Regions from separate parts of the Herminiimonas aquatilis genome, predicted to be linked through region 2. Evidence: predicted binding sites of a transcription regulator. Region 2 holds the regulator's gene; each other region holds the start of a gene.
The links. The regulator FliA, encoded in region 2, starts transcription of late flagellar genes. The targets are predictions, from matches to a motif close to CTAAAGTTTNNNNNNNNNNNGCCGNTA.
Positions count from the first base shown of each region.

Region 1 (2,269 bases), on a different contig from region 2:
CTGATTACGCTGCACGTCCATGTCGACTGTATTGCCATCGACATTTCCTTGTTGCGTATTGCTATAAAGCAAAGGCGCACCGCCCAGAGTCTTGTTGGCACTGGAAGCAAGATGCGTGGTTGTCGTTTTTGCCAGCTCGTTCGGCGACGTGGCACCGCTGCTGCTTTTAGCTAGCGCGCCTTGCAAGGCCTTGTTAAAATCGACATCACGCGCCTTGTAGTTGGGCGTATCCGCATTGGCAATATTCGACGCCAGCAACTGTTGTCGCTGCGCACGCAGATTCAGGGCAGTCTCCTGAAAGCGCATCAAGTCATCAAGTTTTCCGATCATTACGACCTCCGAAGTGTGCATTCAGGGAATCTTCCCCGCGCCTGTAATGGATTTCTATAGCGTTGATCATACGGAGCACTCTGTCACGCCGATCAAACGATAAGAAGAGAAAAATCCGTGCTATTCATGGCTTTGGCTGAACGCTGAATCAGTAACATGATCGTGCAATCCAACCACTGGCCGCCATGAAACTCTTCTTCAATTTCGCAATCGTCGTCCTTACCCTGCCATTCGCTCTCTCAACCCAGTTTGCGCTGGCACAAGTCACAGAGCCAGAAGCACGTCAGGATCTGGGCGTATTGAAACAAGCGGCAGTGCAGTTCCTGCGCACGCAGGCATCAGGCTTGCCGGGCGAAGTCAAGGTCACACTTGGGTCCATCGATCAACGCATGAAATTGCCGGCATGTGCGACGCCTGAGGCATTTTTCCCATCATCCAGCAAGGCATGGGGCAAAACCACGGTGGGTATAAGGTGTACCGTACCTTCGCCATGGACAATTTATGTATCGGCCAAAGTTCAAGTGCAGGGCGACTATATCGTTGCCTCGGTACCGTTGGCACAAGGGCAAACTATTACCCAGGCTGACATTGCCAAGGTAATGGGGGATTTGACAGCCATGCCGGCGGGCATCATCACTGATGCATCACAGGCGATTGGCCGCACAGTAGCGAATTCCGTCAGATTAGGCTCACCGTTGCGCCAGGATGCTTTGCGTAACCAGCAAGCGATACAGCAAGGTCAAGCAGTCCGCGTCATCTTGAACGGCAGTGGGTTTAGCGTATCCAGTGAAGCACGCGCATTGAATAATGCGAACGAAGGTCAGTTGACGCAGGTTAGAACCTCAGGTGGTCAAGTCATTAGCGGCATTGCCAAGCTGGGTGGCATAGTGGAATTGAATTATTAACAACATAATTGCGATACATAATTGCACCACTACTCCAATTAGTACTAAAGTTTAGTGCGATAACGCCGATAGACCTGACATGAGATAGGCGTTTTGCCGCACATTAAACGGAGTGATGTCGTGAAAATTGATGACACAAGCAAGAAAACTGCAGCAATAGGCGTCACAACGACGCAAACGCGCGCAGGCAAAGGGGCTGAAAAGGCCGATGCCAGTAGCAAGGCATCTTCCAGCAATGTCACACTGTCCACACAAGTACAGGCGTTGACTGCTCAGGTCTCCGGTGCCAGCGTATTTGACACAAAAAAAGTTGAAGAGATCAAGGCAGCAATTGCCGGCGGTCAGTTCCAGGTAAATGCCGAGCGCGTTGCCGATGGGCTGATGGATACGGTAAAAGACCTGATTTCTGCACGAAAAGGTTAAAACCAACATGAGCGCAATCGATATCAACCCTGCTGACAGTTTGAGTGCAGAGCACCAAGCTATACGCGCATTGACACAATTGTTGCAGCAAGAACAAGAACAATTGGTCTTGGGGGATATCGCAGCCATCGCTGCCTTGACCGAACCGAAGGCAAAAGCGGCAGTAAGGATGGCGGAACTGGCTGCTGGGCGTCACCAGGCACTGGGCAAGGCCGGTTTTGAAGCGGATGAATCAGGAATGAAAGCCTGGCTGGAAACGCCAGCAGCATCAGCTGCGGCGCATACATCCTGGCAAGAGCTGATCGCATTGGCTGAAGTTGGGAAAGAACTGAATCGCGTCAACGGCACGCTTATCAACAAGCAAATGGTACGCAATCAAAACGTACTCAATATTCTGCAACATGGCAGTGTCCAAGGTAATGCGGTCTACGGCCCGGATGGGCAGACTGCAAACAAGTCTGTCAAACGCCATATCGTTGTAGGTTGATTTACAGTCGCCGTTTTTAGCAGCGCTCAATTTCGCTGCAACTCTCGATCACCGCACACTACCTCTGCACAACATGCAGAAAATCTCTATTTTTTTCTAGCGACGTGGCGCATAAATATCACGC
Region 1 covers NZ_JBHTCC010000001.1:135,482-137,750, forward strand. The annotation lists gene flgB (flagellar basal body rod protein FlgB) at 1-330, opposite strand, end outside; gene flgA (flagellar basal body P-ring formation chaperone FlgA) at 516-1,235, shown strand; gene flgM (flagellar biosynthesis anti-sigma factor FlgM) at 1,356-1,658, shown strand; gene ACFQO0_RS00690 (flagella synthesis protein FlgN) at 1,666-2,145, shown strand; gene ACFQO0_RS00695 (hypothetical protein) at 2,242-2,269, opposite strand, start outside.
Region 1: the regulator FliA is predicted to act here: its motif matches at 1,280-1,306, upstream of flgM (flagellar biosynthesis anti-sigma factor FlgM).

Region 2 (2,269 bases):
AACAATAAACTGGCATTGATTTCTACGCTGACGCCGCGACTAGTTTGTGTCACGCGCACTTTGCCCTGACTGATCAACGGTGCCATTGCTTTCAGAATATCGCGCGCGATATTCGTCATCTGTGCTTTTTCGCGTTTGACGGCGGCGTCACTGGCGCGTTGTGCCGGGGTAAGAATCGGCCGGCTGTTCAATGCCGGACGGTTGACCTCGATGGGATCTTTCAAAGCTGGCGTTTTGGGTGTAGCACCGCCGAAAGCAATCCCGAGAGAGTCGGAAAGAATGCGGTACTTGCCTTCGTTGACTGATGAAATGGCGTACATGACGACAAAGAAGGCGAACAGCAAGGTAATGAAGTCGGCATAAGACACCAGCCAACGTTCATGGTTTTCGTGTTCTTCTTCGTGTTTTTTGCGGGCCATGTGCGTTGTCTGGACTGTAAGCAAGTTACATCAGGTAGATATTCATGCGCTCTTCGATCAAGCGAGGATTATCACCAGCAGCAATACCGGAGAACGCATCGGCCAGCATCTCGTGCTTGAAGACATCGCGGGCGACGATCGCCTTGAGTTTGCTGGCAATCGGCAAAAACACCAGATTGGCAAACCCGACACCGTAAATCGTTGCAACAAAGGCCACGGCAATCCCGCTACCTAGACGACTAGGATCAGACAGATTTTCCATCACATGGATCAAACCCAGTACTGCACCGAGAATACCGATGGTGGGTGCATAACCGCCTGCGGACTCCCAGATTTTTACAGCCAGACGTTCGCGCGTTTCATATGCGTCGATTTCCAAGTCGAGCACGCCACGCAATTTGTGCGGATCGACGCCATCGACGATCAAGCGCAAGCCATGCGCAATAAAAGGATCTTTGACGTCCTTGATAACACGCTCCAGGCTCAGGAGGCCTTCGCGGCGGGCTATCGTGCTCCAGTTCGTCATCTCGCGCATCAGACTTGGATAATCATCATCCTGTGGCACGAACACGCGACTCGCCATTTTGATACCGCGCACAAAAGTCGGCCAGCCGCTTTGCAGCAAGACTGCACCCATGGTGCCCACCACCACGATGATGAACGCGGCCGGCTGAATCAGTGAACTGAGCTTGCCGCCTTCCAGCAGTTGTCCGGCGAGCAAGCCGCCAAGCGCAAGCGCTATGCCAATTAAGCTACCCCAGTCCACGCTCTCTCCCTCAAATTTGCACGCATCCTGGCGATGGCCTGGCTATGTAATTGTGACACGCGTGATTCGGTGACACCCATCACGGCCCCGATTTCCTTCAGATTCATTTCCTGTTCGTAGTACAAACTCATTAGAATTTTTTCTCGTTCCGGCAATGCCTCGATGGCTGCGATAACCGCCGAGCGGAAACCGGTGTTCATCAAATTCTGTAAAGGATCGGGCGACTCGTCGGTGCAATAACGATCAAGGAAGTGTTCGTTATCTTCACTATCGTGAAAATCTTCGTAATACACCAGTTGATGCCCGCCGCCGTCACTCAGCAAATCCTGATAATCGGCCAGCGATAACTTGAGTTGCTTGGCAACTTCGCTTTCATTCGGTGGGCGGCCCAGCTTTTGCTGCAGACTGTTCATCGCCACCTCGATCTTGCGCATGTTCTGACGCATGCTGCGTGGCATCCAGTCACTGCTGCGTAATTCATCCAGCATGGCACCGCGTATGCGTTGCACGGCATAGGTTTCGAACTGGGCACCATGTGTTTCTTCGTAACGGCTGACAGCGTCCAGCAAACCAATCATGCCTGCCTGGATCAGATCGTCGACTTCTACGCTGGGAGGCAATTTGGCTTTCATCTGGTGCGCGAGTTTCTTGACTAGCGGTGCATGCTGACTTACCAGATGATCCCTATCCGATTTTCCTTCTGCCGTGTACATCGATCAAGCCCCGAACTTGGCGCCATGCGCGGACAAGGCAAAACGCTCTGCCAGCCGACGGAACGCAACCGACGCGCCGGCCATGGGAAATGCATCAATCACGGCGCGCCCCAAACGCGCAGCGCGTGTCGTGTTTTCGTCCGAGGGAATTGAACCTATGGAATGCAGTTGTACCGCCAGATAGCGGCTGGCAACCTGCGCCATGTTTTGATAGACAAGTGCGGCCTCGCGCTCGTCGGCTCCCGTCACCAGGATGCCAAAAGGTCGACGACCCAATTGATTGTTAAGGCGCTTGATCAACGAGTAGGCTTCCTTGATCGAAGCCGCGCCGGGGGCGACCTGAATCACGATGTCGCCGCTGGCCATGCCAG
Region 2 covers NZ_JBHTCC010000003.1:153,404-155,672, reverse strand. The annotation lists gene motD (flagellar motor protein MotD) at 1-419, opposite strand, end outside; gene ACFQO0_RS13190 (flagellar motor protein) at 445-1,185, opposite strand; gene ACFQO0_RS13185 (RNA polymerase sigma factor FliA) at 1,167-1,898, opposite strand; gene ACFQO0_RS13180 (MinD/ParA family ATP-binding protein) at 1,902-2,269, opposite strand, start outside.

Region 3 (2,269 bases), on a different contig from region 2:
CTTCGATATATTGCTCAGCTTCGCGACGCGAGCAGGGAATCGCGTCAGCGACGCGTTTAACGAGTCGGATGGAATCGGTCATGATCAGGCAATCTTGAAAAAGAGGCGTATTGTCGGCTTGCCTGAGATGGATCGCAAGTTTTTTGCGTGCAAGCAGACTGCAATACCGCGCGTTATCGGATTGCCTGCAAGACTATTTCATGCACGGCAACGAAGCGGTCAATCGCTGAGACTGAATTTTATCCAAACCAAACCGCTGCACTGGTGACATGGAGCTGCAAACACTGGACAACAATCAAATCTAGGCTGCAGGTGCGTCTGCTTTCGGTGCGAGGCTGACCGCGCCGGATGGAATGCCTGCACCTTCCCAGCGATCGAATTCACTCATGATGGCTGCATAGGTCTTTTGGCTAATATCAGGCAAGGTTCCGCCCAGCATGTCGGTCGCTTCCTTGAAGCCTTTTTCAACCCCAGCGCGTATCGCCGCGAGTTTGGACGGGTCATCACCTATCGCGCTTTTCGCAAAATTCAAGATGCGCTCTGCAACCTGGCGCACGCCGAATTCACCATCTTCGGCGATCGCTGCTTTGGCCTTATCTATGGTTGCGGCGTCGGTCATCAGTTGCTGCTCACCGCTGACGACTTTGTCTATTTCCAATCCTTGCTGACGCATCAAGGGCAGAATCAGGTTGATGATTTCCTGCACCTTGCGATTGGATTCTTCCAGCATCGCAGAGACATCGGGACGCGTTGGTGCATTTGCATTGCGCGGATTGGAGTAGGTCGGCGTATCCGCAACTTGCGTACCCAAGGTCACCGTATCGGTCACGCTCGCGTCCTCGGTCTTGTCAGCCGCCGGTTGCGTGGATTCGCGTGGGCTCGCTGCAGGAACCGTGGAGGCGCGTTGCGTATTTTGTGTAGTGTTTGAAATTACGATGCTCATGACGATTGCCCTTCATTCATCAACCAACGATGGAAAAGGATCGCAGTGACAACATCATCTTGGAATTTTCCGCGATCGTACTACTTCTATCGGCATAAAATCGGAAAAGGTGAGCGCCCAAACATATTGAGCACTTGTCATATTGGAAATATTTATAAGCCATCCAAGCAAACGCCGTTTAATCGCCTCTTAAGCATCGTCTAGCAAGGCCAAAGCTGTCATACTGTCGGCTTCCTCGCCTCCTCGCGATATGACGCCGCTTTTATCGTCATTTGCCACTGTTTATTCCATGAGCGCTCAGCCCAAAAATCTGTTTTCCTATCCTGTCCAGCCTGCACCGCATGGCAAAGGCACCATCAAGCCTGTTCCGTTCCTGCCAATGTCGCGCGCGGAGATGGACAAACTCGGCTGGGACAGCTGCGATGTAATTTTAGTGACGGGCGATGCCTACATTGATCATCCCAGTTTTGGCATGGCGTTGATTGGGCGACTGCTGGAATCGCAAGGCTTCCGCGTCGGCATCATCGCGCAACCGGACTGGCTGTCGGCCGACGCATTCCGCGCGCTGGGTAAACCCAATCTATATTTCGGCATCACGGCCGGCAATATGGATTCGATGGTGAATCGCTACACGGCTGATCGCAAGATTCGCTCCGATGATGCCTACACGCCCCATGGCGAAGCCAACAAACGGCCGGATCGTGCGCTGACTGTTTATTCGCAACGTGTGCGTGAAGCCTATCCCGGCGTGAATGTCGTGATTGGCAGTATTGAAGCCAGCCTGCGCCGCATCGCGCATTACGATTACTGGTCGGACAAAGTGCGCCGTTCGGTGCTGCCGGATTCCAAGGCAGACATCCTGATATTCGGTAATGCAGAGCGCGCACTGGTTGATCTGACACATCGTGTTGCAGCAGGCGAACCGATTTCTTCGATACGCGATCTGCGTGGCACCGCCTTCATGGTGCCATCCGGATGGAAACCGACACCGGAATGGGCAGAAGCCAATTCGACGCGCGTTGATACGCCGGGCAAAGTCGATGTCCATCCCGATCCGTATGAAATGAAGATGAAGAATACGGAAGGCTGCAAGACCGACGCTGCCGATCCAGCAGTCGCTGCAGCGCCGGTAGAACCAGCCGTCAAAGTCATCAAGATCATGAGTCGCGAAGAACGTCGCGAAGCTGAAAAAGAAGTCCGCAACAAAACCGTGGTGCGCCTGCCCTCTTATGATGTGATCAAGGACGATCCGGTTTTGTATGCCCATGCGTCTCGCGTCTTTCATCTGGAATCCAATCCGGGCAATGCCCGCGCATTGGTGCAGGC
Region 3 covers NZ_JBHTCC010000001.1:444,889-447,157, forward strand. The annotation lists gene ACFQO0_RS01940 (rRNA pseudouridine synthase) at 1-82, opposite strand, end outside; gene ACFQO0_RS01945 (DUF5610 domain-containing protein) at 302-943, opposite strand; gene ACFQO0_RS01950 (YgiQ family radical SAM protein) at 1,323-2,269, shown strand, end outside.
Region 3: the regulator FliA is predicted to act here: its motif matches at 1,031-1,057, upstream of ACFQO0_RS01945 (DUF5610 domain-containing protein).